DNA from 4 places in the Pararhizobium sp. LjRoot235 genome. Region 2 is predicted to be linked to each of the others. Evidence: predicted binding sites of a transcription regulator. Region 2 holds the regulator's gene; each other region holds the start of a gene.

Region 1 (7,340 bases), 2.1 Mb from region 2:
GACGGCGACCAAAGGCCAAACGACGCCTCCCGAGATGTGTGAGAGATGGAACGCACAGATAGGCCGTGACCGGCCAGGGAACAATTCAATAAGATTGATGTAGTGATCCAATTTTCTGATCAGAGCGGACCGGGACAGCGCCCGATCCGCCACGCGTGTCAGCGCTTGACCTGAAACGTATGCTCGATACCGGGGAAGGTCCGCGCCTTTACCTCATTGGCATAGGCCTCGAAAGCCGCCGAAATCTGCGGTGCCAGCTCGGCGAAATGCTTGACGAAGCGAGGCTTGAAGTCGCTGAAGATGCCGAGCATATCGTCCGACACGAGGATCTGGCCATCGCAGGCCGGCGACGCACCGATGCCGATGGTCGGCGCTCTGAGTTCCGCCGAAATCTCGCGCGCCAGGGGTTCGATCGTGCCCTCGACGACGATGGCAAAAGCCCCCGCATCGTCGATCGCCTTGGCATCGCGCCTGATCTTCGCTGCTTCCTTGTCGTTGCGGCCAACTGACCGGTAGCCGCCCATCGTGTTGACGAATTGGGGCATCAGGCCGATATGGCCGAGCACGGGAATGCCGCGCTGGGTGAGGAAATCGACCGTCTCGGCCATCTCCGCGCCACCCTCGAGCTTCACCGCGCTGCAGCCGGTCTCCTTCAGAACGCGGGCTGCGGTGGCGAAGGCCTGTTCCTTGGACTCCTGGTAGGAACCAAAAGGCAGGTCGACGACGACGCAAGCCTTTTCCGAGCCGCGCATGACGGCCTGGCCATGGGCGATCATCATGTCGAGGGTAACGCCGACGGTCGAATCCAAACCGTAAAGCACCATGCCGAGCGAATCGCCGACCAGCATGAAATCGACGTGCGGATCGAGCAGCCGGGCGATCGGCGTGGTGTAGGCCGTCAGGCTGACGATCGGCCGTTCGCCCTTGAGCGCCTCGATATTGCCGGGGCTCAGGCGACGCTTCATTGCCTGTACACTCATGCTTACGCCACCTTTGCAAATTTTGCGGTTTTCGGCGTGAAAACCCGGTTATCGAGCAGCTTCGTGCTCCCGAAACGGACAAAAAGCAACAGAAGAACCGGTTTTTCGCCGATTTCCGTCACGGTGTGCAGTGTTTCCGGATCACGAATGGCAACCACTTCCGGCTTTGCCAGAGGCTCCGAAGCGATGAAATCGGTCACCGCTTTTTCGAGGGCTGCGACATCCGTCAGCCCGCCGGCGATGAGCCGTTCGGCCTCGTCGAGTGCCTTCGGCACGATCGCCGCTGCGGTCCGTTCTGCGGGTGTCAGGTAGACATTGCGCGACGAGCAGGCGAGCCCGTCGGCTTCGCGCACGGTGGTAACGCCGACGATCTCGACCGGTTGCGCCAGATCCTCGACCATGCGGCGAATGATCTGCAACTGCTGGAAATCCTTCTCGCCGAAATAGGCGCGGTCCGGCTGGACGATGTTGAAGAGCTTGGTGACGACGGTGGCGACGCCGGCGAAATGGCCGGGCCGGACGGAGCCCTCGAGCTCGCCGCCGAGCGCCGGCACATCGACCACCGTTTCCATCGGCCGCGGATACATGTCGGAGACGCCGGGCGCAAAGAGGAAATCGGCGCCGCCTTTGATGAGCAAGTCCTCATCGCGCGTGAGATCGCGCGGGTATTTCGCCAGATCTTCATTGGCGCCGAACTGCAGCGGATTGACGAACAGGCTGACGACGACGATGTCGTTTTCCGCCCTCGCGCGACGGACCAGTTCCATATGGCCAACATGCAGATAACCCATGGTCGGCACCAGGCCGATGGTCTTGCCGGCACGGCGGTGATCCGCAAGGCGCGCGCGCAACTCTGCAATCGTGGTAATCGTTTCCATCCCGGGATCCTCCAATCCGTCAAGGCTGCCGCCTTAGGCATGGCGGCTGGCTCTTGCCGGATATTCACGAGAGCTCCCGTGAAAATCCGGCGCGATTTCCCTAACGTGTGCAGTGCAAAAAGACAATTCAAGAATTGCCTACCCGGAAATAGGGTCCCGGCGTGCCGTGACAATCATTTGCGGCGCGTTTCCACCATCTGCTCGATGGCGCCAAAGATGGAATGTCCGCTCCGATCGTTCATCTCGATGCGAACGGTATCACCGATGGAAAGGGGGCAGGATGTCTTGCACAGACCCGTCCCAACGATGCTGCCAGCCATCAGCGGGCGGATTGCTGCGGTTTTGGCGACGATCTCCGCCGCCTCCTTCCTGCCGATCTCGCCGCCGTCGAGAGCCCTGCCGTTGCGGCGGACGAGCAGTGCCAGGTCGCCGGTATTCCAGCCTTCGCCCAGTTCGTCAGGCGTGACGGCGACCGGAGAAAACGTCGACACTGCCGTCGCATTGCCAACCGAAATATCGCTGGCGAGGAGGACAAGAAGAACAGCGCCCTTCGCATCGGCGCTGGCGGGCTGCGCCTCGACATCGTCGGTGATGACGGCGACCTGCGCGGTGACAGTGATGCCAGATGCATCATCCGCAAGCGGAATGGTATTGCGCGGCCCGGAAAAGCCGCCGGAGCCACCGGCCCAGAAGAAGGCGCGCGGCAACGGCGAAGCCGCATCATTTTCGTGGAAGCGCATGGTCGGCTGCGAGCCGCTCTCCATGCCGACCGCGACCTGTTGCAGCCGGGGCGCGACGTGCGCCCAGTCGTCCAGCGCCGCCTGCAGCGTGCGGGCGATATGGCCGACTTCCGAGCAGCGCGTCAGATCCTTCGATACCACGACGAGTTTTCCGTCCCGGGTCGAATCCTTCAAGGTAGCAAGCTTCATGGATTGGTGTTCCTCGGTTCCGTTCAAAAGCGGCGGCTCTGCGGTCGCCTGCACCCATAGGACACTATTTGACGGCGGGTGTCGCGTCGAATTTGCGCCATCGTCTGAGAAGGAAATCCCTCGCGGTTACCGCTCGGAAAATGTACTGGCCTCGTGCAGCCGTCGACATGCAAAGCCGACCGCAGGGCGGCGAAACGATTCGTTTAGCCCAGCAGGCCTGCTGCAAAATAGAACAGCGCGGAAATTAACGCCGCCGACGGCAGCGTGATGATCCAGGCAATCACGATATTGCCGGCAAGCCCCCAGCGCACTGCAGAGACGCGTCTTGCAGCGCCAACGCCGATGATGGCGCCGGTGATCGTGTGCGTCGTCGAGACCGGGATGCCGAGCCAGGTGGCGCCGAACAACGTGATAGCGCCGCCTGTTTCCGCGCAAAACCCTTGCATCGGATTGAGCCGGGTGATCTTCGACCCCATCGTATGGACGATCCGCCAGCCACCGAAGAGCGTGCCGAGCGCCATGGCTGACTGGCAGCAGATCACCACCCAGAACGGCACGTGGAAGGTCGGGCCGAGATGGCCCTGGCTGAACAGCAGGACCGCGATGATACCCATGGTTTTCTGCGCGTCATTGCCGCCATGGCCGAGCGAATAGAGCGAGGCTGAAATGAACTGCAAGCCGCGAAAGCTGCGATCGACGGCAAACGGGGTCTGGCGCAAGCAAATCCACGAGACGATCAGAACGAGCATGAGCGCCAGGAAGAACCCGATCATCGGCGACAGGAAGATCGCGCTAACCGTCTTCAACAGGCCGCTGAGCACGATCGCATCGCCACCGGTCCTCGCAAGGCCCGCACCGACCAATCCGCCGACCAGCGCATGGGATGAACTCGACGGGATGCCGAAGATCCAGGTGACGATGTTCCAGATGATCGCCCCCATCAAGGCGGCGAAAATCAACTGCGGATTGACGATCGCCGGGTCGATAATTCCCTTGCCGAGGGTTTCGGCGACATGCAGGCCGAAGAACAGGAAGGCAATAAAATTGAAGAACGCCGCCCACATCACAGCATATTGCGGCCTTAGCACGCGTGTCGAAACAATCGTCGCGATCGAATTCGCCGCATCGTGCAGACCATTGAGGAAGTCGAAGAACAGCGCTATGCCGATCAGACCCGCGAGTAGCGGAAAGGCGAGCGTGGCCTCCATCAAACGTTCTCGATCAGGATGCCGCTGATTTCATTGGCGACGTCTTCAAAGCGGTCCACAACCTTCTCGAGCTCGCCGTAGATTTCACTACCGATAATGTAGGCCATCGGATTCGACGTGCCGTAACGGCGGAAAAGGTCCTTCAGGCCTTCTTCATGCAGTTCGTCGGAACGGCCCTCGACGCGTGTGATTTCTTCGGCGATGGCGCTAAGGCGCGGCGCATTCGTGCCGATCCGATCGAGCAGCGGGATTGCCTCGGCGATCAACCGGGCGGCGTCGACGACGAGGGCGCCCATCTCGCGCATGCCGGGATCAAAACTCTTCTGCTCAAACAGGCGGATCGTCTTCACTGTCTTGTGCATCATGTCGATGGCGTCATCCATCGACTGGATCAGATCCTTGATGTCGCCGCGGTCGAACGGTGTGATGAAGCTGCGACGGACGGCCAGCATCACCTCGCGTGTGATGCCATCGGCCTCGTCCTCCAAGGCGATGATGCGATTGCAATGCGCATCATGATCGCCCTCGCCTGCAAGCAGCGCCTTCAGCGCGTCGGCGGCGCCGGCCACAGCGCGCGAATGCGCATCGAAAAGTTCGAAGAACTTGTCTTCGCGCGGCAGGAGTTTGCGAAACCAACCCAGCATTGTTTAATCACCCGTCTTCGCCACTGTCACGAAACTGTCATAGCTGACAGGCCTCATAGCGAAGCCAGCGGCGCAAGGGAAGCTTTCGAAGCTGTTGAAGCGTGATTACCCACCGATCAGCGTAAACCAGCCGTCTTCATCGGTGGTTTCGACACCGAGTTCACGGGCTTTTTCGAGCTTGGAACCGGCGCCGGGACCGGCAACGAGCAGGTCGGTTTTCTTCGACACGGAACCGGCAACCTTGGCTCCCAGCCGTTCCGCCATGGCTTTTGCCTCGTCGCGCGTCATTTTTTCAAGCGAGCCGGTGAAGACGACGGTCTTGCCGGCAACTGGGCTCGAACTCGAAACAGGTGCTTCGGCGTCCAGCGGGGTCACTTGCTCGAGCAGCCGCGAAACGACGTCAATGTTGCGCGGCTCCTTGTAGAACTCGACGATCGCCCGGGCGACTACTTCGCCGATGCCGTCGATGGTGTTCAAATCGCTCCAGGCCTCCGAGGTAGGGTCCGCCGCGGCCTTCATCGCCTCCGCGAACACGGTGTAGCTGCCGTAGGAGCGCGCCAAGAGCTTTGCTGTCGTCTCGCCGACGTGGCGGATGCCGAGCGCGTAGATCAGCCGATGCAAGGCCACCTGCCGCCGGTCGTTGATCGCGTCAAAAAGCTTGCGGACACTGACCTTGCCGAAACCGTCGATGTTTTCGAGCTTGGCGAGCGGTGAATAGCTCTGCCGCTTCTCGAGCGTGAAGATGTCCGGTGCCGTCTTGATCGACAGCGAAGGATCGTCCGCCTCGAAGAAGAAATCGATCTGCTTGGAGCCCAACCCCTCGATATCGAAGGCATTGCGGGAGACGAAATGCTTCAGATGCTCGACAGCCTGCGCGCGGCAGACGAAGCCGCCGGTGCAGCGGGTCACCGAATCGAGCTTGCCGGTCTTCTCGTTCCTTTCCCGCACTGCATGGCTGCCGCAGACCGGGCAGGTCTTTGGGAACTGATAGCGTTCTGCCGTTACCGGACGCTTTTCCATGACGACATCGAGAACCTGCGGGATGACATCGCCGGCACGCTGGACGATCACCGTGTCGCCGATACGGATATCGTGCCCCTCCTCCCGGATGCGCTCGCCGCTATTGCCGATGCCCTCGATATAGTCCGCATTGTGCAGTGTCGCATTGGTGACGACAACGCCGCCGACCGTGACCGGCGTCAGCCGCGCAACCGGCGTCAGCGCCCCGGTGCGGCCGACCTGAATGTCGATGTTCTCGACGATCGTGAAGGCCTGCTCGGCCGGGAACTTGTGGGCCGTCGCCCAGCGCGGCGAGCGCGAGCGGAAGCCGAGGCGCTGCTGCAGGTCCAGCCGGTCGACCTTGTAGACGACACCGTCAATATCGTAGTCGAGATCGGGACGTTTGAGGCCAATGTCGTTGTAATGCTCGAGGATCGCCTCGATCGACGACAAGCGCTGCATCAGCGGATTGACCGGAAAGCCCCAGCGCTTGAACACCTCGACCATGCCCAATTGCGTATCGGCCCCCATGTCCGACATCTCGCCCCATGCATAGGCGAAGAACTTCAACTTGCGGCTCGCCGTGATCGCCGGATCAAGCTGGCGCAGAGAGCCTGCCGCCGTATTGCGCGGGTTCACGTAAGTCTGCTTGCCTTCCGCCGCCATCTGCTCGTTGAGCGCCAGGAAATCGCTCTTGGCCATATAGACCTCGCCGCGCACTTCGACGACAGCGGGAGCATCCGACGGCAGCGTCTGCGGGATTTCCTTGATCGTGCGGATGTTGGCCGTGACATTCTCGCCGGTCGTTCCGTCGCCGCGCGTCGCGGCGCTGACCAGCTTGCCGTTCTCGTAGCGCAAGGACATCGACAGGCCGTCGATCTTCGGCTCGGCGGTGAAGGCAATCGAATTATCCGGCAGCAGGCCGAGGAAGCGGTAGACGCTGGAGATGAAATCCCGCACGTCCTCGTCGGAAAACACGTTATCGAGCGACAGCATCGGCCGCGCATGGGTGATCTGCTGGAAGATGGCCGAAGGTGCGGCGCCGACTTTCCGCGACGGGCTGTCGGCGCGGATCAATTCCGGAAAGCGGGCCTCGATCTCCTCGTTGCGCCGCTTCAGCGCGTCATACTCCGCATCCGAAATCTCCGGCGCGTCCTTGCCGTGATAGAGCGCATCGTGATGCGCAAGCGCCTTGGCCAGCCGCTCCAGCTCGGCCGCGGCATCTTCGAGCGTCAGATCTTCAACGGCAACAGATTCGGTCGACATGCTGGGACTCCATATTTTGGGAGTCGTTTTAGTGAAATTTCGAAGAATGGGAAGATGCTGAAACCCACCTCACCTTGAGGGGGAGGTCGCGTGGAACGCGCGGGCGGGGTGATTGTAACGTGGGCACAAAGGATCACCCCACCCCGGCACTACGTGCCGACCCTCCCCCTCAAGGGGAGGGTAAAAAACTACACGTTCCCGGCCAACAGCCTCGCTGCCGCCGCCCTCGCTTCCTCGGTCACGGAGGCACCGGCAAGCATGCGGGCGATTTCCTCGGTGCGGGCCCTGTCGTCCATGCGGGCGACGCGGGTGGCGATGGTTTCGGATTTTTCCGCCGATGGCCCCTTGGAGATGAGCAGATGCGTCGCGGCGCGGGCAGCCACCTGCGGGGCGTGCGTGACGGAAAGCACCTGCACGTTCCTCGATAGGCGCTTCA
Region 2 (7,340 bases):
ATAGAGATTGGAGAGATGCCAGACCTTGTCCGCCTGCTCCTTCAGCGCCGAAACGAGGTGCGGATGGGCATGGCCGAGCGAATTGACCGCGACACCGGCGGCAAAATCGAGATAGCGCGTGCCATCCTCCGCAACCAGCCAGACGCCTTCGCCGCGCTCAAACCGCAAGGGGGCGCGGGCATATGTGTCATAAAGCGGCGTGGCATCGGCCATGGCGCATGTCTCCTCAATCATCACGGTGATTGTTTCGGTTGGCTCAGCTCGGACTGAGGTCAGCCCTTAAAAAATCAAAATGCCGCCTCGCGGCGGCAAAATCACTATCTTCATTTCGCACCGCAATGTCAACAAAAGCCGGCAATTTGCGGCAATTCACGCCGCCATCGCGACATCGATTTTTTTGACCGCACGCTCTTGCAAAAATGCCACGCATGCCAAGCAAGTTGGGGAAAACTCGAAAATCGATTCGCTCGGATTCCGGGGACTCTTGTCAGCGAGTCCCCCTACCTCTACCTTAACAACTAATTACTAGAACGCATGCGGCGGACCTAGTCACCAAAAGAGTTATCGCGTTTCAGCCTCGGAGTCCGTCCGGGGTACGGTGGAGGATTCGACCATCACCAACGCTGTGAATGGAGAAAAGACCATGAACTGGACTGACGAGCGGGTCGAGAAACTCAAGAAGTTGTGGTCAGAAGGATTGAGCGCGAGCCAGATCGCCGCGCAGCTCGGCGGCGTCAGCCGAAACGCGGTCATCGGCAAGGTGCACCGGCTTTGCCTGCCCGGCCGTGCCAAGGCTGGCGGCAGCACGGCAACCACCGCCCGCGCCAAGCGTCCGGCGACATCCGCACCGCGCGCGCCGAACTACGCTGCGCGCGTCACCAACCGCACCGTGACACGCACCACGGGCGCCACCGTCATGAAGGAAGAGGTGGAAATCGACGCCATTGAGGACCAGTACGTCGCACCGGTCAGCAACGTGGTCGTGCCGATGTCCCGCCGCCTGGCGCTGACGCAGCTTACGGACCGCACCTGCAAGTGGCCGATCGGCGACCCGATGAAGGAAGAGTTTCATTTCTGCGGCAATGACTCGCCCGATACATCGCCCTACTGCACCTTCCACGCAAAGCTGGCCTATCAGCCTTCCGGCGAACGCCGTCGGGCTCGGTGAACGCCGCAAACCACTAAACATAAAAAGGGGCCGGCCGGCCCCTTTTCCGTGTTTCACTCAAGTGCAGTCAGCTTTCCAGGGAATAGCCCGCGCCTCGCACGGTGCGGATCACATCCTGCATGTTGGAGAAGTTCAGCGCCTTGCGCAGGCGGCCGACATGGACGTCGACGGTGCGCTCGTCGACATAGATGTCGTGGCCCCAGACGCCGTCGAGCAGCTGCGAGCGCGAAAAGACGCGGCCGGGCGAGGTCATGAAGAATTCCAAGAGCCGGAACTCGGTCGGTCCGAGGCGGACCTCGCGGGTCTTGCGGTGAACGCGGTGGGTTTCGCGATCGAGCTCGATATCGCCGCATTTCAGCAGCGTCGACAGCACTTCCGGCTTCGCGCGCCGCAGCATCGCCTTCACCCGCGCCATCAGCTCCGGCGTCGAGAACGGCTTGACCACATAGTCGTCAGCGCCCGTGGCAAGGCCGCGGACCCGCTCGCTCTCTTCACCGCGTGCCGTTAGCATGATGATCGGCAGGCGCTCGGTTTCGGAGCGTTGACGAAGCCTGCGGCACAACTCGATGCCGGAGACGCCCGGCAGCATCCAGTCGAGGATCAGGAGATCCGGCAGGCGCTCCTGCAGCCGGATTTCCGCTTCGTCGCCGCGGTTGATCGTATCGACTTCAAAGCCTTCGGCCTCAAGATTGTAACGCAGGAGAACGCTCAGCGCTTCCTCGTCTTCGACAACGGCAATTCTTGGCAGCATGCGGTCTCAACTCCTTGACGCCTTGCCCTCATTGCAAGGGGCTCGTCCGGCGGCCCGAAAGCCGTCGGGCAGTCAAATGCCTAGATTTCACTTACCTATTTCCGATCCGGCGCGGCGATCAGTTGCCGATCGCGCCGACGGTATTGGCGGTATCGTCCTTCGGACGTTCCCCGGCCGGCTGGGAGCCGGTCGCCATGTAATAGATCGTTTCGGCGACATTTGTCGCATGGTCGCCGATGCGTTCGATATTCTTGGCGCAGAACAGAAGATGCGTGCACGGCGTGATGTTGCGCGGATCTTCCATCATGTAGGTCAGGAGCTCGCGAAACAGCGACGTGTAGATCGCATCGATTTCATTGTCCCGCTCACGGATGCTGTTGGCCTTTTCCGGCGACCGCGACGCATAGACATCGAGCACTTCCTTCAGCTGCATCAGCGCGAGTTCGGCCAGGTGCTCCAGCCCGCGAGCCAGCTGCCGCGGCAAGCTGGCGCTCGAAACGGCGATCACCCGCTTGGCCGTGTTCTTCCCGAGATCGCCGACACGCTCAAGATCGGCAGCAATACGGATGGAGCCCATCAGTTCGCGCAGGTCGGATGCGACCGGCTGGCGTCTTGCGATGGTGACGATCACCTTCTCGCCGATCTGGCGTTCGGCCTCATCCATGATGGCGTCGTCGGAGATGACCTTCTGGGCGAGCGCGAGGTCCGCGTTGACCAGTGCCCGCACGGATTCGGCGACCATCTGCTCGGCAAGGCCGCCCATCTCGGAGATGCGCCGGTTCAGGTATTTGAGATCTTCGTCATAGACGGAAGCAATGTGCGTGGACATGATCGTTTTTCCTTGTGTTCATGGTCCCGGTTCAAAGCGCGCCACCGCTCCCTACATCGGAAAGCGGCAAGATATGCGTCAGCCGAAGCGGCCCATGATGTAATCCTGGGTGCGCTGGTCATCCGGATTGGTGAACATCTTGTCGGTATCGTTCTCCTCGACCAGATTGCCGAGATGGAACATGGCGGTGCGTTGCGAAACGCGTGCCGCCTGCTGCATCGAGTGGGTAACGATGACGATGGTGAAGTTGGTGCGCAGTTCGTGGATCAGTTCCTCGACTTTGGCGGTCGCAATCGGGTCCAGAGCCGAGCAGGGTTCGTCCATCAGGATGACTTCCGGGCTGACGGCAACGGCGCGCGCAATACACAGACGCTGCTGCTGACCGCCGGAGAGACCAGTGCCCGGCTCATGCAGGCGATCCTTCACCTCGTTCCACAGACCTGCCTTATGCAGGCTGGTTTCGACGATCTGGTCGAATTCGGCCTTGGAGCGCGCCAGGCCATGGATCTTCGGGCCGTAGGAAACATTCTCGTAGATCGACTTCGGGAACGGGTTCGGCTTCTGGAAGACCATGCCGACGCGTGCCCGCAGTTCGACCACGTCGATGGCCGGATCGTAGATATCCTCCTCGTCAAGCGTGATCTTGCCGGTGACCCGGCAGTTGTCGATCGTATCGTTCATGCGGTTCAGCGTGCGCAGGAAGGTCGACTTGCCGCAGCCGGACGGGCCGATCAGAGCCGTGACTGTGTTTTCACGAACGTTGAGGTTCACGTCGAAAAGAGCGCGCTTCTCGCCGTAATAGACCGACACGTCCTTGCCGTTCATCTTGAAGGGAACAGTGTTCATTTTCTGATCCAGCGCCTTTTCAACTGCTGCTTCTGACATCATGTTCATGTTCTTACCTCACTACCAGCGTCGCTCAAAGCGACGCCGCAACAGGATTGCGCCAAGATTCATGACCACGAGGAAGATCAAAAGGATGATGATCGCGCCCGAGGTCCGTTCGACAAATGCACGTTCGGCTTCATTGGCCCACATGTAGATCTGCACGGGCAATGCGGTAGACGGGTCCATCGGCGAGCCGGGAAAATCGACGACGAAGGCCACCATGCCGATCAGGAGCAGCGGCGCCGTTTCGCCGAGCGCGTGCGCCAGACCGATGATCGTGCCCGTCAGCACGCCTGGCATGGCGAGCGGCAACACGTGGTGGAAGATGGTCTGCATCTTCGAGGCGCCGAGGCCGAGGGCAGCCGCGCGGATCGAGGGCGGCACGGCCTTCAGCGCCGCACGCGTGGCGATAATGATCGTCGGAAGGGTCATCAGCGTCAGCACCAGGCCGCCGACCAGCGCTGCCGAGCGCGGCATGCCGGCGAAGTTGATGAAGATCGACAGGCCAAGCAGACCGTAGACGATCGAGGGGACGGCGGCGAGATTGTTGATGTTGACCTCAATGAGGTCCGTCAGCCGGTTTTTTGGCGCGAACTCTTCGAGGTAGATGGACGCGGCGACGCCGATCGGCAGCGCCAACACAAGTACGATCAGCATCATGTAGAGCGAGCCGAGGGCTGCCACACCGATGCCTGCTGCTTCCGGGCGGCTGGAGGCGCCGAAGGTGAAGATGCCGGTGTTGAAGTCCTTCGTCAGGGCACCGCTATCGGTGAGCGTCTTCATCCAGGCGATCTGCTGGTCGTTGACCTTGCGCTTGGTTTCATCGATCTTGAGGTCGATCTGGCCCTTGTTGGCACTGTCGATATTGCCTTCGGCCAGCAGCGGCACGTTCACCGTGGTGCCGATTACCGACGGATTGGCAATGACGATGTCGCGCAGTTGGGTGCGGGCACTGGCCGAAACCATTTCCGTTGCCTTCTTGACCAGGGCGCGGTTGGCCGGATCGATGCCCAGTGCCTTGACGAGGGCGTCGCGCACCAACAGCGGATAGTTGGCCGTCATCAGCTTCGTCGGCTTAGTCGCTCGCTCGTTCTTCGGATCGATGACCTTTTCGGCAAACTCGATCGGCAGTGTGATCGTCGTCTGCTGGAAGGCCGTGTAGCCGTTCGAAATGACCGTCCAGAGAAGGACGAACAGGAAGAACAGGCCGGTGAGGATCGCCGCCACGCCATAGGCACGGAAGCGGCGTTCGGCGGCGTAGCGGCGCTTGATGCCGATATCGCGTTTGGCTACAGCGGGGCGCACGGAGGCGGGGGACGAAGAGGAAACGATCTCGGTCATTCGTACTGTTCCCGATATTTGCGCACAATGTAGAGTGCATAGATGTTGAGGCCGAGCGTGATGCAGAACAGCGTGATGCCAAGCGCGAAAGCCACCAGCGTCTGCGGCGAGTTGAACTCGAGGTCGCCGGTCAGCTGATTGACGATCTTGACGGTCACCGTCGTCATCGCCTCGAAGGGATTGAGCTGCATGCGCGCGGCAACACCGGCGGCAAGCACCACGATCATGGTTTCACCGACGGCACGCGATGCGGTCAGGAGCAACGCGCCGACGATGCCCGGGAGCGCTGCCGGCAGAACGACCTTCTTGATCGTTTCCGACCGGGTGGCGCCCAGCCCGAGCGAGCCATCGCGCAGGGCACGCGGCACCTGCGTAATGATGTCATCGGAAAGTGAGGACACGAACGGGATCAGCATGACGCCCATGACGATACCGGCCGTCAGCACGCTCTGCGCCTGAATGAAGGAGACGTAGTTGCCGGTAACGAGCCCATTCAGCTGGGCGGAAATATCGCGCAGGAACGGGCCGACAGTGACCAGGGCGAAGAAGCCGTAGACGATGGTCGGGATACCGGCGAGGATTTCGAGCAGCGGCTTGGCCGTCGAGCGGATCGCAGGCCGCGCATATTCGGACATATAGATCGCCGCGAAGAGGCCGATCGGTACTGCAAACAGCATGGCGACGAAAGCGATATAGAGCGTGCCTGCGAGGAGCGGCAAGAGGCCGAACTGGCCCTGCGTCGCCTCGCTGCCGGCGGCGGCGAAACGCGGGTCCCAGACCGTGCCGAAGAAGAAGCTGGCCGGCGAGACCGAATTGAAGAAACGGATCGCTTCCGACAGCATCGAGCCGACGATGCCGATCGTCGTCAGGATCGCGATCGACGAGGCAAGCATCAGAGTCCAGAGCATGACGCGCTCGACCTGGTTGCGAGCGCGGAAGGGGGCGGAGATGCCGCGCAGCGCGAAGATGGCGCCGGCAACCGAGATCAGGAGAACCACGACCGCCATGACGATGCGGCTTGTCGAGATCATTGCATTGAACTGGGTGGCGGATTTGATCATGTAGGATTCGCCGTCGCCGGCAAGCGGAACACCCTTTGCCGCCAGCACGTCGCGCAAATCGGCGGAGCCATTGTTGAGCGCGGCCAATTCCGCGTCATCCAGCAGGTTCAAACCGTTGGCGACAGACTTTACCTGGCCGAGTGCGAGTTCGGTGGTCGCCGCGCCCTGGCTGAGCACCGCTTCCGGAAGGCCGCCGCGCACGCTGCTGTCGATATAGGCGGGTGCTGCAATGGCCCAGACGCCAAGAACAATCGCTGCCGGGATGATCGCACAGATAGCCGCGTAGGTGCCGTGATATCCGGGAAGGGAATGAAGGACAGAAAGCTTGCCGTTCGTGGTGGCAATTGCCCGGGCGCGTCCGGCGAGAAAGGCCGCAAAGCCGATAATCAAAACAAGCAAAAAGAGAAGTGATGTGTTCATCGACATGTCCCCCCGGCCTCCAATCATGGAAAACCGGCAATCCGAACTCGGGATGTCCGGCACGGCAAGATTGCCGTGCCGGACATTGCTCAATGGATTAGAGCATGTTGCCGGCTTCGAAAGCCTTGCGGCCTTCTTCGCGCTCAGCGTCCGGGGCCGAAACCAGGCCGTAGGCTGCGAGCGGGCTGTCCGGGCCGATCATCTGGTCGTCAAGGAAGAACTCGACATATTCCTTGAGGCCCGGGATCACGCCGAGATGCGCCTTCTTGACGTAGAAGAACAGCGGGCGGGAAACCGGATAGTCGCCGGAAGCGATCGTTTCGACCGACGGGGCAACGCCGTTGACTGTTGCGACCTTCAGCTTGTCAGCGTTGTTTTCAAAGAAGGCCAGACCGAAGACGCCGATGCCGTTCTTGTTGGACGCGATGCGGGCAAGCGTTTCGGTATAGTCGCCGTCGATGTCGACAGCCAAGCCGTCCTTGCGGACTGCGACGCACTTCTTGGCAGCTTCTTTCTCATCGGCGATGAGGCCCTTGATGACGTCCTTGGCGCCGTTATCCTTGCAGCCGGCAGCCAGGATCTTCTCTTCGAAGACTTCGCGGGTGCCGTGCTTTTCGCCCGGGATGTAAGCAGCGATTTCAACGTCCGGAAGGTCCTTGTTGACTTCCGACCACTTCTTGTAGGGATTGGCAACGAGCTTGCCGTCAACGACGATTTCAGCGGCCAGAGCGAGGTAGAGGTCCTTCGGAACCAGCTTCAGCTCGGCATTGCCGGCGTCGGTCGCGAAGACGATGCCGTCATAACCGATCTTGACTTCCTGGATCTCGGTAACGCCGGCTGCCTTGCAGGTTTCGAGTTCGCTGTCCTTGATCTTGCGCGAAG
Region 3 (7,340 bases), 840 kb from region 2:
TGCGCACGCTTTATCCGGAAATCGAACCTTACGCGTCCGGCCATCTCGATGTCGGTGATGGTCACGTCATCTATTGGGAGAAGGCCGGGACCCCCGGTGCCAAGCCTGCCGTCTTCCTGCATGGCGGCCCAGGCGGCACCATCTCGCCGAGCCACCGCCGCCTGTTCGATCCCAAGCTTTACGACGTGATCCTGTTCGACCAGCGCGGCTGCGGCAAGTCCACGCCGCATGCGGAGCTGAAGGCCAACACGACCTGGCATCTGGTCGCCGATATCGAGCGGCTGCGCGAAATGGCCGGCGTCGAGAAGTGGCTCGTCTTCGGCGGTTCCTGGGGCTCGACGCTGTCGCTCGCCTATGCCGAGAAGCACCCGGAGCGGGTGTCGGAACTCGTCGTGCGCGGCATCTATACGCTGACGAGGGCCGAACTCGACTGGTACTATCAGTTCGGCGTCTCGGAAATGTTCCCGGACAAGTGGGAGCGCTTCATCGCGCCGATCCCGCTGGAAGAGCGTCACGAGATGATGCTCGCCTATCACCGGCGCCTGACGAGCGACGACAGGGCGACGCGCCTTGCCGCCGCCAAGGCCTGGAGCATCTGGGAAGGCGAGACCATCACGCTGCTGCCGGAACCCGCAACCAGTGACAAGTTCGAGGACGACGAGTTCGCCTACGCCTTCGCCCGCATCGAAAACCATTTCTTCGTCAATGCCGGCTGGCTGGAGGAAGGGCAGCTTCTGCGTGACGCTCACAAGCTGCACGGCATTCCCGGCGTCATCGTCCATGGCCGTTACGACATGCCATGCCCGGCGAAATATGCTTGGGCGCTGCACAATGCCTGGAGCGAGGCAGAGTTTCATCTGATCGAAGGGGCGGGGCATGCCTATTCCGAGCCAGGCATTCTCGACAAGCTCATCCGGGCGACGGACCGGTTTGCGGGGAAGGTGTAACGAGGTGGAATTATCGATGGTTTTGAATTTGCCGCAGCTTACCCCCCTCTGTCACTTCGTGACATCTCCCCCACAAGGGGGGAGATCATTCATTTCCTTTGCCAGTTTTCCGTTGAGACGAGCACGGAACGTGCGGCTAATCTCCACCCTTGTGGGGGAGATGTCGGCGTCGCCGACAGAGGGTGGTAAGGCGCGGCGAACTCAGAGCGCCCCATCATCGGAGGCATTACTGTGAAAGAACGCATCTACCTCTTCGACACCACCCTGCGCGACGGGCAGCAAACGCCCGGCATCGATTTTTCCGTCGAGGACAAGATCTCCATTGCCAAGATGCTGGACGAATTCGGCATGGACTATGTCGAAGGCGGCTATCCTGGTGCCAACCCAACGGATACTGAGTTTTTTGAGAAGAAGCGCACCGGGAAGGCACGCTTTGTTGCGTTCGGCATGACCAAGCGCGCCGGCGTGTCGGCGTCCAACGATCCCGGGCTGACGGCGCTGCTGCAGGCGCAAAGCGACGCGATCTGTCTTGTCGCCAAGAGCTGGGATTATCATGTCCGCGTGGCGCTCGGCTGTTCCAACGAGGAAAATCTCGAAGGGATCCGCACGTCCGTCGAAGCCGTCGTCCAGAGCGGCCGCGAGGCGATGATCGACTGCGAGCATTTCTTCGATGGCTACAAGGCCAATCCGGCCTATGCGTTGGCCTGCGCCAGGACCGCCTATGATGCCGGCGCCCGCTGGGTGGTGCTCTGCGACACCAATGGCGGCACCCAGCCGCCGGAAATCCGCGACATTGTCGCCGCCGTCGTCGCCCATGGGGTTCCAGGCATCAAACTCGGCATCCATGCGCACAACGACACGGGCCAGGCCGTTGCCAATTCGCTGGCCGCCGTCGAGGCCGGCGTGCGCCAGGTCCAGGGCACGCTGAATGGCATCGGCGAGCGCTGCGGCAACGCCAATCTCGTCACGCTGATCCCGACGCTCGCACTCAAGGAAGCCTATAACCGCCGTTTCGAGACGGCGATCGACGCCGATCGGCTGCAGGAACTGACGACGCTCTCCCATGCCTTCGACGAACTCCTGAACCGCTCGCCGGACCATCAGATGCCCTATGTCGGCGCTTCCGCCTTCGCCACCAAGGCCGGTATTCATGCTTCCGCGTTGCTGAAGGACCCGCGCACCTACGAGCATGTGACGCCGGAAAGCGTCGGCAATCTGCGCAAGGTCATGGTGTCGGATCAGGGCGGCAAGGCCAATTTCATCAATGCCCTGAAACGGCGCGGCATCGTCGTCTCAAAGGATGATCCGAAGCTCGACAAGCTGATCGCCATCGTCAAGGAACGCGAGGCGACCGGTTATGCCTATGAGGGCGCCGACGCGAGCTTCGCCATCCTCGCCCAGCGGATCCTCGGTTCGGTGCCGGAATTCTTCCTGGTCGACAGTTTCCGCGTCATGGTCGAGCGCCGCTTCGATGCCAACGGCAAGCTGAAAACCGTCTCGGAAGCCGTGGTGAAGGTCTCGGTCGACGGCGAGACGATGATGTCTGTCGCCGAAGGCCATGGCCCCGTCAATGCGCTCGATTTGGCGCTCCGCAAGGATCTCGGCAAATACCAGTCTGAGATCGAGGATCTGGAACTGGTGGACTACAAGGTGCGTATCCTCAATGGCGGCACGGAGGCCATCACCCGTGTCCTGATCGAATCAGTCGACGCCACCGGCGCCCGCTGGTGGACGGTCGGCGTGTCCGACAACATCATCGACGCGTCCTTCCAGGCACTGATGGATTCGATCGTCTTCAAGCTGTTGAAGAACCGCGACCAGGCGGGGCTTGCGGCGGCGGAATAAATGACAAGAGGGCGCGACCGTCCGCTTGCGACATGTTATGTTCGTTGGAACATGCGACGAGACAATATCGAGGAAGCGAAATGAGCGAAATCTATCGGATTACCGTCGATCCTGAGCAGTGCGGCGGTCGCCCGACCCTTCGAAACCTTCGCATCCGCGTCAAGGACGTGCTGGACCTGCTGGCGGCAGGAGCCAGTCATGCTGAGATCCTTCAGGATTACCCCGCGCTCGAAGAGGGCGACGTCCAGGCCGCGCTCGAATATGCCGCGCGCCAAAGCGATCATCCTGTCCTTCACGTCGCGTAATGCGCTTCCTGGTCGATGCCCAGTTGCCGCCGGCGCTCGCGCGTTGGCTGACTGTGCGCGGCTACGAAGCGGTGCATGTCTCTGAAACGGGAATGCAAGCCGCGACCGACCGGCTGATCTGGGACTGCGCGTTGAATGAGGGCTGGGTCATCGTGACGAAGGACGAGGACTTTGCCCAGCACAAGGTGTTTACGCAAGCTGGCCCGGCTGTGGTCTGGATCAGATGGCCTAATACGCGACGCCACCAACTTCTCGTCCGGTTCGAAGTAGTTTTACCCACGATCGTCGCCGCGCTTGTGCGCGGCGAAACATTGATCGAAGTGGTTTGACGAGGCTCACAGCACCAGCCGGAACTTCGCAAATCCATCCGCGCCGTCCCCCGCATCCTCGATCTTCACGCCCTTGACGCCGGCGATCAGTCCGCGTGCCTTGGGGCCGGTCTCGAAGGTTGCGGTCGCTCCTTCCACCGGCTTGAAGCTCCAGTTGCCATCGGCCGATGGGTTGATGGTGCCTTCGGCGATGATGTAGCGGACGATGACGTCGCGGTTGGTATCGGGGGCTGCGAAGACCACCTTGTCGGCGGCGATTTCGGGGAATTTACCGCCGCCGCCAGCGCGGTAATTGTTGGACGCGACGACGAATTTCTGTGTTGGATCGATCGGTTTTCCCTCGAAGGAGAGGTTCTGGATTCGGTTTGAACCCGGGTTCACCGCGTTGCCGTCCTTGTCGTACTTTGCTGGTTGCGACAGGTCGATCTGATAGGTCACGCCGTCGATGATATCGAAGTTGTAGGAGGGGAATTCTGGGTTGAGCAGCGCTGCATCCCTGGCGCCCGGCGAGACGGTGTTGAACATGCCCGCCGACATTTCCAGCCAGTTCTTCACCTGTGCGCCGGTGATGACGACCGCTTGCACCGTATTCGGATAAAGATAGAGGTCGGCGACGTTCTTGATGGCGATGTCGCCGGTGGGGACGTCGGTGTAATAGTCCGCGCCGCCGCGCCCGCCGGATTTGAACGGGGCTGCCGCCGAAAGCACCGGCAGGTCCTTGTAGTCCGTGTCCTTCAGCATGTCCTTGATGTACCAGGTCTGCGCATTGGAGACGATCTGCACCGACGGGTCGTCCGCCACCAGCGCGAAGTAGGAATAGAGCGGCGCCGAGGTCTTGCCGACGGGCGTGCGGATATAGGCAAGCGTCGCCTCATGTTCGGCATTGGCGGCATTCAGCACGTCGGCCCGATCCGCCACGTCGGCGACCACCTTCTTGTCCTCGCGGTGGTAGATCGGCCGCGCCTCGGTGGAGAAATCGACGATCTTCCAGTTCTTGCCGTCCTTTTCGATGAGCAGGTCGATCAGCCCGAGATGCGAGCCCCAGAAGCCGCCCATCACCGCCGGTTTGCCGAGCAGCGTGCCCTTGGCGGGATCGACGCCCTCGATGCCGTCGAAACTCTTCGGGCCGGGAAAAACGAGGTGCTGGTGGCCGGTAAAGACCGCGTCGATGCCTTCGACGCCGGCGAGATAGAGCGAGGCGTTTTCCATCCGCTCCGTCTGCCCGCTGCCATCGATGCCGGAGTGGGAGAGTGCGATGACGATGTCGGCGCCTTCCTCCTTCATCGCTGGCACCCAGGCGTTTGCCGCCTCGACGATATCGCGGGTCTGAGCCTTGCCTTCCAGGTTCTTGATATCCCAAAGCATGATCTGCGGCGGCACGAAGCCGATGATGCCGATCTTCAGCGGGCTGGTGGCGCCCGAACCGTCGGCGACGATCTTCTCGACGATTGTATAGGGTTTGAAGAAGAGTTTGTCGTCCTTTGGATCGGACGCTAACTGGCCCTTGGTCAGATTGGCGCAGACATAGGGGAAATTGGCACCGGCAAGCACCTTGAACATATAATCGAGGCCATAGTTGAACTCGTGATTGCCGAGCGTACCCGCCTCGTAGCCGAGCACGTTCATCGCCTTGATGACCGGATGCACGTCGCCCTCTTTCATGCCGCGCTGATAGGCCATGTAGTCGCCCATCGGGTTGCCCTGCAGGAAATCGCCATTGTCGATAAGGAAGGAATTGCCGGCCTCGGCGCGGATGGCGTCGATGATCGAGGCAGTGCGGGCAAGCCCCATCGTGTCGTTCGGTTTGTCGCCGTAATAGTCATAGGGGAAGACGTGGACGTGGATGTCGGTCGTTTCCATGATGCGCAGGTGCGCCTGGTTGGCGGCTGCACGCGTGGCAAAGGGGTGCAGCAGGATCAGAGCGGAGGTGGCGGCGGCACCGCTCAAGAGCGAGCGGCGGGTTATCGGGTGGAGCGCGAGGTTGGAAGACATGTGAAGTCCCTTCGTCTGACCGTCATTGCCTGGCTGAAAAACCTATGGCGGGAAGCTGCGGAATGCACCCCGCAAAATATCACCTATTTTCCTCTTCTTAGCTGAAGTCTCTGTCAGGTTTATTGCATGCAAGGTTCACGGAAATGAATTGGTTGATCAACGGTCTTTGGAGTAGGACGGGCCGACGTTAAAATTGTCGACGGGATGAAGCGCCATGGCTGATGCGAAACAAACACCGGCGGTGCAGAACGGCGATTCGCCGCGCGGCTTCGCCTTCGCGCTGACGGCCTATCTCCTCTGGGGATTCCTGCCCTTCTTCATGAAGGCTGTCGCGCATATCCCCGCCTTTGAGGTCGTCGCCCACCGGATCGTCTGGTCGGTGCCGCTTGCCGGCGCCGTCCTCGTCCTGCTCGGCCGCACCGATGACATAAAGATTGCGCTGCGCTCGCCGCGTATGCTGAAGATGGCGATGCTGACCGCCGTTCTCATCACCATCAACTGGGGCATCTATGTCTGGGCGATCGGGGCAGGCCGCGCGCTGGAGACCGCGCTCGGCTACTACATCAACCCCCTGTTCTCGATCTTCCTCGGCGCCGTGCTCCTCAAGGAAAAGCTCAATCCAGCGCAGATCGTCGCGATCGTTCTCGCCGGCGTCGCCGTCGTCGTGCTGGCCTTCGATGCGGGCGGGCTGCCCTGGGTATCGATCGGCCTCGCGCTCTCCTGGGGGCTCTATGCCTTCTTCCGCAAGACCCTGCCGGTCGGCCCGAATCAGGGTTTCTTCCTGGAAGTGCTGCTGCTCAGCATTCCCGCGCTCGGCTATATCGTCTATCTTGAAGCCTCGGGGCAGGGGCATTTCTCCGACACCGGCTGGGCCGATATCGCCTGGCTGATGGCCTGCGGTGTCGTAACTGCCGTGCCGCTGATGATTTACGCGAACGGCGCCAAGCTGCTCCGGCTCTCCACCATCGGCATTATGCAGTACATCGCTCCGACGATGATCTTCATCATCGCCGTGTTCGTCTTCCACGAACCCTTCGGCACGCCGAAGCTGATCGCCTTCATCCTGATCTGGGCAGCACTGGCGGTCTATTCGACGTCGATGCTCATGGAAAGCCGCGCGCGGCGCGCGGTGATGGCAAACCCGGCGGAATAATTCCGGGCCACGGCCAGACGTCAAAGCTTGGAGATAATCCCGGGCTCGCCGTCGCGGTCGACATCGCTTGCCCAATGGGCCAGCAGCGCCGGAACGACTTCCTCGGCCGCGTCGATGACGAGTGGCTGGACGAGATGGGCGGTGTGGATGAAGCCGGCTTCCGCCATGTGCTCGATGAGCGTCATCAACGGATCCCAAAAGCCATTGATGTTGACGAGCACGATCGGCTTGCGGTGACGGCCGAGCTGCGCCCAGGTCATGATCTCGACGATCTCCTCCAGCGTGCCGATGCCGCCCGGCAGGGTGACAAAGGCGTCGGCACGCTCGAACATCTTGTGCTTGCGGTCATGCATGTCCGGCGTCACGATCAGTTCGCTGAGCTGCCCCAACGAATGGCGGGTGGCCTCCATATCCATCAGAAATTCTGGTATGATGCCGGTAACGCGGCCACCGTGCGAAAGAACGCCGCTTGCGACCGCGCCCATGATGCCCTTCGTGCCGCCGCCATAGACGAGCCGGAGATGGTTGTCGGCGATGGATTTGCCCAGAATGCGGCCGGCATCGATGTAGGATTTATCGCGACCGGGTTGGGAGCCGCAATAGACGCAGATGGATCGAATCGGGATATTTTTCTCGTTCATCATCCAAAGAGACATCCCACCGCAGCAGGCGTCAAGAAAAATGACGGAAAACCGGGGCCTGGCTTGGTCCGGACATGAGGCGATGCTTGTAGAAAGCGACGGAAATCGTTAGCGTTTTTAGGAGTAAG
Region 4 (7,340 bases), 2.9 Mb from region 2:
ACCGAGCCCCTGGAAGCCGGAGACAACGGCCACCTGTCCCTCGCCGAAGCGGCGGATCAGCTCTGTGCCGTCGATATCGAGAATGCGCGCGGCGCCATGGGCGTTGTCGGTCTTGATCGGAATCTGCCAGCCCTGCCAGGAGCGCGCATTGATGCCCATCGATTGCAGCGCGATCGACAAAAGCCCCGAGGTCACCTGTTCACCGGAAGCAACCACCGCATCATATTCGCGCGCATCGAAGAAGGGCGAATTCGCCCCCGTCGCCTTCGGCGCGCCCTGCACCCAGCCGACCAGTTCGTTGGTCTTGCCGGACATGGCCGACACAACCACCGCCACCTCGTGGCCGGCCTCGACTTCACGTTTCACATGGCGGGCCACATTGTAGATGCGTTCAAGATCCGCAACGGATGTCCCGCCGAATTTCATAACGATGCGTGCCATATGCCTCTACCGGTCGAAAATGCCGCGCGGCAAACCCGCGCCCGTCTCTTCAAAGTCGCCGGTCTCTTAGCGAAAATGAGGGCGGCGTGCAATGGAGAAGGATCTATCAAAAGGTGCTGGATTTCGAAGCGTGGAAACGAGACGGCGATACGGAGCCGAAGATCGGCCATATCGCCATGGCGCTGGAGCGCCGAGGCGAGCGCGGCCAGCTCTGGCGCGAGGTCGTCGCACGCAATCTAGATCGGTTCGGCGGGTGGATCGCGCCACAGCGCGCTCGCCTCGATGGGCTTTGGCAGAGTTCGGAAAACGATGGTGCGGCTGGAGGAGCGCGAAGTCCGTCAAGAGCCGGTCGAGCTGCCACAATTCACGCCCGAGCAGCGTGGCAAGCTGCTCGGTAGGAAGCGCGATGTGACCAATGGCAGAAAACCGGATAAAGACGATCCGGAGCAATGGTTGACCAAACTTACATCTGCCCTGTTTCAGTGAACTTGATCCAGTCTATGGCGTAGGCCGCAGAAAGCGGCCCTAGGTGTGGCACAATTTTTTCCCATGTTCCAGGGTGATGGTCAGTTTGAGAAATTATCGCTTCAATCAGACCAGTCGCGATTGCGTCTTTCAGGTCATGGTCCCCGTCGCGCATCCCACTTTCGATTAAATCAAAAACGCCGTGGATATCCTCGATGGACTCGAAATTTTCTGCAATAGCCCATCCAATGCTGGAACAAAGTGAATTTATTCCTGGAGGAGATGGATAAAACTCTTTCACTAATTCTTCTTCTATCCGATAAGTATCGGGTAGAAGATTTTTCATTTTCTCTATAAAAATTGTAATTTCCATTATGGCTTCCCGCTCAAAGCATTTCGCAAATCACGTAGTGTATTCTCTGCTGCGGCACGATCTCCTGACGAAGCGGTTGGATTTCTGCTCAGCCAGCCTTCCAGTCTTCCGGCCATTTCCCCTGCCTTTTGCGTATGAAATCTTCCCTGTACACTTACTCCAGTTTGCATTTCTTGACGAACCGCTGAGGCAGTACTCCCGCTTCCAACCTTAGCGCCGGGTCGATACATTGCATCCATCATACGCCTTAGTTCGGGGTCCCTTACTGCCGGTTTCTGCATATCTGCGCGTAATTCATCTTTATATGCTTCATGTTTTGCAGGGTCTTTCCTGTCTCTATCGTCATCTTCCGGACCGCCTGGAGCACCACCGGAAGCGGCAGATGGCTGCCCCTGATTGGAATTGCCCCCAACTTGCCCGTTTCCGTGAGAATCGTCCTTCTCGGAGCCTTTCATTGAGTTCAGACCAAACGCTCCCCCAAGGAGTCCGCTCAAAAAGCCGCCAACCGACCAGCCGCCGCCGTACCCGCCCCCACTGCCACCGCGTCCTGGGCCGCCTACGCCACCGCCCCATGGTCCGGTATCCGTCGTATATCGGTCGATGTCCCCATTGGACATCATGTGGCCGTTCGGATCGCTCTTATTGACCGGGTCATTACCGGAATAAGCATAGCGGTTGGTGCCCACGCCTTGCACTGTCGGGTCCATGGTGTCGGGCGAGATAAACCGCGCATTCGCCGCAGAGCCGAAGGACACGGATAACATGCTGCAAATCAGCAGCAGGCTGAGAATGCGGGTCAGAAACCCGCCGGAAAAGCATTTCATGAACAAGTCCCCACTGGAATCAGATCGTCATTCTGTCTGGCCATCCTGCGGCCGCCACCCCATGGCTTCCGCCCTGGCGAACGCCTGCATGTTCTGCCCGTACCACTGATCGGCTTTCGCCTTCAGATCGGCCGGAATGTCTTCCATCCGCGTGTATTTCCCTGCCAGCTCCCGCCGCAGCAGGCCGCTAAAGGCGCTGCCCTTCTTCACCAGTCCATAGGCGAAGGTGGGATAATGCCGCAAAAGCACGTCCGAGACGGAAATCGCATTTTCGAACGCGCCGGCGTCGATCTGACGCTCCACCAGAAAGGAAGCGATCAGTGCCGCCGATTCCCCATGGGACAGGGACCGGAGATAGACGCCGTTCGCGACCGCCTTGTCCGACATCGGCAGCTTCTGCCTGTACCAGACATCGCGAGTAAAGCCGCCACCGCTGGTCGCTTCCAGATTCCAGACAGCGCCATCGTCATCGGTGTATTTGATGAAGACATGCAAGGGAGCTTCGGCCAGCGTCACCTTCAGCCCCAGCCGCTGGCCGACGGACAGCATCAGCATCGGCATGGTGATACAGTTGCCGCGCCGCGTCGTCAGGTAGCGTTGCAGCAAACGGTTTGCAGGCTTTTCGCCGAGCGGATGATCGAGATCGTACTGGAAGGGTCTGTTGTCGTTCCAGGCACCGGCCTCATAGAGATACCGCTTCAGAGCCGTAAGTGTCTCGGCGCTCTTTGCATTCCCTCCGGCCATGGTCTTCACATCGTCGGCCATGCGGTCGATCATGGATGTCACAGTCTGCGCATTGGTCGTGGGATCGACCATCTGATCGACGGACAGCTTTATGTCGAGCAGGTCGCGCCCTTGTTCGAAGAGCGCTTCCGTTCTCGCCTGCAACCGTGCGGAATCATTTTCCGGCGTCTGTGCGAAAACCGCTGTGATCGGCAGGCAGAGCACCAGAATGGCAATGCGAAGGATTTTCATGAACAGTCCTGCCGATGATTCAACCATGGGTATGCATTCGCAGGGTTGTCGTCAATGGACGGCGGAGACCTTCCATGGTTTTTTAAGCGACATTTTCAAATTCATCTTTCGCGAACATGCCACCAGACACAGCAAGAAGCGGCAATGGCGGTCACCGTGAATGTCCGCAATTCCACGCTGCAGGCCGCTGCCGCCCACCGTCACATACCTGTCATCAAACCCTGCTCCTGTGCCTTCAACCAACGGGGATTTGACCAATGATCGACCAGCTCAGCCGCATCAAGGCGGAAATTGCCGACAGCTTCGACGAAGAGCTGGAAATGCAGATGGAAGAGGACCGGCTCGACGAACTGGTCGCCGAGGGCATGTCGGAAGAAGCCGAGGCGACGATTGAGCGCAAGGTCTATTTCCGCGAGCTGTTCCGGCTGCAGCACGAACTCGTCCGCCTGCAGGACTGGGTGCAGTACAAGAAGCTCAAGGTCGTGGTGCTGTTCGAGGGCCGCGATTCGGCCGGTAAGGGCGGCGCCATCAAGCGCGTCACCCAGCGCCTCAATCCGCGCGTCTGCCGTACCGTGGCGCTGCCCGCTCCGACCGAGCGCGAGCGCAACCAGTGGTATTTCCAGCGCTACGTGCCGCATTTGCCGACGGCCGGCGAAATGGTCCTGTTCGACCGCAGCTGGTACAACCGCGCCGGCGTCGAGCGCGTCATGGGCTTCTGCACGCCGGAAGAACTCGACGAATTCTTCCGCACGGTGCCCGAATTCGAGCGCATGCTGGCGCGCTCAGGCATCGTGCTGATCAAATACTGGTTTTCGATCACCGACGAGGAGCAGGAATTCCGCTTCAAGATGCGCATCCACGATCCGCTAAAACAGTGGAAGCTGTCGCCAATGGACATGGAAAGCCGCGTCCATTGGGAAGAATACACCAAGGCCAAGGAAGAGATGCTGGCGAGGACCCACATCGAGGAAGCCCCCTGGTGGGTCGTCCAGGCCGTCGACAAGAAGAGGGCCCGCCTCAACTGCATCGCGCATCTCCTCACCCAGATCCCGTATCAGGACGTGCCCAAGTCCACCGTAGAATTGCCCGAGCGCGTGCGTCACGACGACTATATCCGCCAGCCGGTGCCGCCGGAAATGCACGTGCCGGAAGTCTATTGATCATCGAGTTCCCGCTTGCCCGCCCCGCCTGCCCGCAGGCAATTGCATATGGATTTGCGGCCTGCTCCCTCTTCTCACGGCGGGGAGAAGGTGACGCGAAGCGCCGGATGAGACGGCTGGCGCCGAAATCGCCGAGAACCCTCATCGCCTCGCATGCGCTCGGCACTTCTCCCCGCCGGGGAGAAGTGGGGGATTGTCGCAATCGCCTTCGATCCAACATGCGACAACCCTCCGCTTGCTCGGCTCACACACGCTGGGTGAGCGGAAATGTACCGCAATTCCCCGGCATCAGGCTCCGATGGCCGCGGAGGTTTCGGCCTTCTTCCTCGCCACCACCGCCAGATAGGCCGCTTGCAATTCGGAAAACACCGAGCGCTGCGGCGCCGGCGCACCGGTATGCAGGCTGCGCAACTCCTCCATGAAGGCCGCCCACATCGGCGGCCCGCCCTGCTCCAGCAGTTCGGCGCGGATCGACAGCTCTTCCGACACCGGTGTATGCCTGCGCCCCCAGGCGCCCATCTGCGCAAGCAGCGGCACAAGCTGGATCGATGGCTCGGTCAGGCTGTAGATCCCCTTCTGCTTGTGGCTCGGATCGCCGGTGCGCGACAAAAGTCCCTTCTCCGTCAGCCGCTTCAGCCGATCGGCCAGCACGTTCGAGGCGATCCCCTCTTCCGATTGGGTCAGTAACTCGCGAAAATGCCGGCGGTTGCCGAACATGATGTCGCGGATGACGATCAGGCTCCAGCGATCGCCAAGCATTTCCAGTGTCAGGTTGATCGGGCATCCCGACCGGTGTGCAATGTCCATTGTCCGCCCTATGTTAAACTGCTTGCAATATAGGATCACTCATCTTACAACGCAACTAGTTGCCGATTGAAACCAGTGTTGGAGGACAAGATGAAACCGCAACTCTTCGCCCACCCTTTCTCCGCCTACTGCCAGAAGGTCATTATCGCGCTTTACGAGAACGACACGCCGTTCGAACTGCGCCTGCTCGACCAGAAGACGCCGGAGATCGTCGCCGAATGGAGCGCGCTCTGGCCGCTGAAGCGCATGCCGGTCCTGAAGGACGGTGATGAGACCGTGCTGGAATCAACTATCATCATCGAATATCTGGCGCTCAACCATCCCGGCCCCGTTCGCCTGGTCCCATCGGATGCCAACACTGCGCTGAAAACCCGGATGATGGACCGCTTCTTCGACAACTACGTCATGACGCCGATGCAGAAGGTGGTGTTCAACCAGATCCGCGCGGAAGCCGACCGCGACCCCACGGGCGTCAAGGAAGCCAAGGCCATGCTCGACAACGCCTATGCCTGGCTCGACGGCGCCATTGCCAAATCCGAATGGGCCGCCGGCGATCAGTTCAGCCTTGCCGATTGCGCCGCCGCCCCGTCGCTATTCTATGCCGACTGGGTTCATCCGATCCCGGAAAAACTGGAGAACACCCGCGCCTACCGCGCCCGCTTGCTCGCCCGCCCCTCCTTTGCCCGCGCGGTGGACGAAGCCCGGCCGTACCGCAGCTACTTCCCGCTGGGCGCTCCGGATCGGGATTGAGTAAGAATTTACTTACGGCCAACGAAGCCGGAGCGGCGGTCCCCGCTTCGGCTCGCCAATGACCGACCCGCACAAAGCCGCGCAGGAATCGGGTGGCGCCGGACAGCGCTTGTTGCGATTGAATCTCCCGCAACACCAAGAGGAGATTCAACCATGACCACGCTTTCCAACAAGGTCGCCATCATCACCGGCGCCAGCTCCGGCATCGGCCGTGCGACGGCAAAGCTCTTCGCCAGCGAAGGCGCACGCCTCGTCGTCTCCGGCCGCCGTAAAAGCGCGCTGGCCGAAATCGTCGCCGAAATCGAGGCGGAGGGCGGCCAAGCCCTCGCGCTCGACGGCGATGTCCGCGACGAGGCCCACGCGCGGGATCTGGTGGCCGCCGCCGTCGAAACATTCGGCGGCCTCGACATCGCCTTCAACAACGCCGGCAGCACCGGAGAAATGGCGCCGATCGCGGATTTGACGCCGGCCGGATGGCGCGACACGGTCGACACCAACCTCACCAGCGCCTTCTTCGGCGCGCGTCATCAGGTGCCGGCCCTTGAGGCGCGCGGCGGCGGTTCGCTGATCTTCACCTCCAGCTTCGTCGGCCATACCGCCGGCATGCCGGGCATGAGCGCCTATGCCGCCGCCAAGGCCGGCCTTGTCGGCTTGGCCCAAGTCCTCGCCGCAGAGCTCGGCACAAAGGGCATTCGCGTCAACGCGATCCTGCCCGGTGGAACCGATACGCCTGCGAGCTTCACCAACGCGCCGGGCGCCGGGCCGGAAGTGCTGGCCTTCGTCGAAGGCCTGCATGCGCTGAAGCGGATGGCAAGGCCGGAAGAAATCGCCCTGTCCGTGCTCTATCTCGCCTCGGACGCCTCCCGCTTTACCACCGGCACGGCCATGCTCGTCGACGGCGGCGCTTCGATCAGCCGAACCTGAGCGTCCGCCGCCGGCCCCGCACCTGCGCGCCGCAAAATCGCCGCCTTGGCATCTCGTTCAGCAGTCTCTCACGCTCGCTTTCACATGCCCGACAATGGTGATTGGACTTTTTTATTAGCGACGCCTAATTTTAATAGGCTGTTGCCTTGGCCGAAACCGGAACGGCATTTAACACGAGAGCGTTTTTGATTCCCACTCGGGGAGAGCGTTTTAGAGGCGATGTATTCTCAAGCCATTTTGGAGCCCGCCACCAACACGTGACGGGCTCTTGGTCTGTGTAGCCGCCGCGGCGCGACCTCAGCCATCCGGCGTATCGGTTTGCGTGGGGTGGCGCCCTTTTCCCGTCTAAGCCCCCGCATGGTCTAAAGGCATTTCGGCAATCGCAACGCGTCAACATCATCCCCGCTCATCCCCGTCTTTTGCGCCCATGCCATACTCCTCCGGTCCCACCACGGATACACCGGTTTGCGTTGCCGGCGAGGCGGGGCCGGTGCCCGGACGGTTTGGCGAAACGCGCGCGAAATCCCCGGGGCTGCGTGAAAGGCGGTTCTCCTCCGGTTCGCAAATGAACCGGGCGTGCCGGGCATGTCCCACCGCGGCGGGTCACCGCCGGACGGCTTT

The links. Region 2 encodes PhoB, which activates phosphate uptake and scavenging genes when phosphate is short. Its sites were predicted from a motif close to TGTCATNNANCTGTCAT; they were not measured.
Region 1: a site for PhoB is predicted at 4,664-4,680, ahead of ACSQ2Z_RS08875 (DUF47 family protein). Genes of this name have one in related genera too.
Region 3: a site for PhoB is predicted at 5,428-5,444, ahead of ACSQ2Z_RS15355 (bifunctional 2',3'-cyclic-nucleotide 2'-phosphodiesterase/3'-nucleotidase). Genes of this name have one in related genera too.
Region 4: a site for PhoB is predicted at 3,277-3,293, ahead of ppk2 (polyphosphate kinase 2). Genes of this name have one in related genera too.

The regions. Positions count from the first base shown of each region.
Region 1 covers NZ_CAXUSP020000001.1:1,865,239-1,872,578, reverse strand. Annotated here, with positions in the region: gene panB (3-methyl-2-oxobutanoate hydroxymethyltransferase) at 159-980, opposite strand; gene panC (pantoate--beta-alanine ligase) at 983-1,858, opposite strand; gene ACSQ2Z_RS08885 (fumarylacetoacetate hydrolase family protein) at 2,032-2,787, opposite strand; gene ACSQ2Z_RS08880 (anion permease) at 2,991-3,995, opposite strand; gene ACSQ2Z_RS08875 (DUF47 family protein) at 3,995-4,639, opposite strand; gene ligA (NAD-dependent DNA ligase LigA) at 4,745-6,904, opposite strand; gene recN (DNA repair protein RecN) at 7,093-7,340, opposite strand, start outside.
Region 2 covers NZ_CAXUSP020000001.1:3,979,019-3,986,358, forward strand. Annotated here, with positions in the region: gene ACSQ2Z_RS19535 (aspartate aminotransferase family protein) at 1-213, opposite strand, end outside; gene ACSQ2Z_RS19540 (GcrA family cell cycle regulator) at 644-1,168, shown strand; gene phoB (phosphate regulon transcriptional regulator PhoB) at 1,236-1,919, opposite strand; gene phoU (phosphate signaling complex protein PhoU) at 2,038-2,748, opposite strand; gene pstB (phosphate ABC transporter ATP-binding protein PstB) at 2,827-3,642, opposite strand; gene pstA (phosphate ABC transporter permease PstA) at 3,655-4,977, opposite strand; gene pstC (phosphate ABC transporter permease subunit PstC) at 4,974-6,458, opposite strand; gene ACSQ2Z_RS19570 (substrate-binding domain-containing protein) at 6,556-7,340, opposite strand, start outside.
Region 3 covers NZ_CAXUSP020000001.1:3,141,483-3,148,822, reverse strand. Annotated here, with positions in the region: gene pip (prolyl aminopeptidase) at 1-947, shown strand, start outside; gene cimA (citramalate synthase) at 1,179-2,792, shown strand; gene ACSQ2Z_RS15365 (DUF433 domain-containing protein) at 2,873-3,097, shown strand; gene ACSQ2Z_RS15360 (DUF5615 family PIN-like protein) at 3,097-3,426, shown strand; gene ACSQ2Z_RS15355 (bifunctional 2',3'-cyclic-nucleotide 2'-phosphodiesterase/3'-nucleotidase) at 3,433-5,418, opposite strand; gene rarD (EamA family transporter RarD) at 5,633-6,571, shown strand; gene ACSQ2Z_RS15345 (TIGR00730 family Rossman fold protein) at 6,592-7,212, opposite strand.
Region 4 covers NZ_CAXUSP020000001.1:1,123,100-1,130,439, reverse strand. Annotated here, with positions in the region: gene ACSQ2Z_RS05400 (aspartate kinase) at 1-441, opposite strand, end outside; gene ACSQ2Z_RS05395 (hypothetical protein) at 751-927, shown strand; gene ACSQ2Z_RS05390 (DUF7674 family protein) at 905-1,279, opposite strand; gene ACSQ2Z_RS05385 (hypothetical protein) at 1,279-2,103, opposite strand; gene ACSQ2Z_RS05380 (transglutaminase family protein) at 2,131-3,078, opposite strand; gene ppk2 (polyphosphate kinase 2) at 3,336-4,238, shown strand; gene ACSQ2Z_RS05370 (winged helix-turn-helix transcriptional regulator) at 4,527-5,045, opposite strand; gene ACSQ2Z_RS05365 (glutathione S-transferase family protein) at 5,136-5,795, shown strand; gene ACSQ2Z_RS05360 (SDR family oxidoreductase) at 5,949-6,719, shown strand.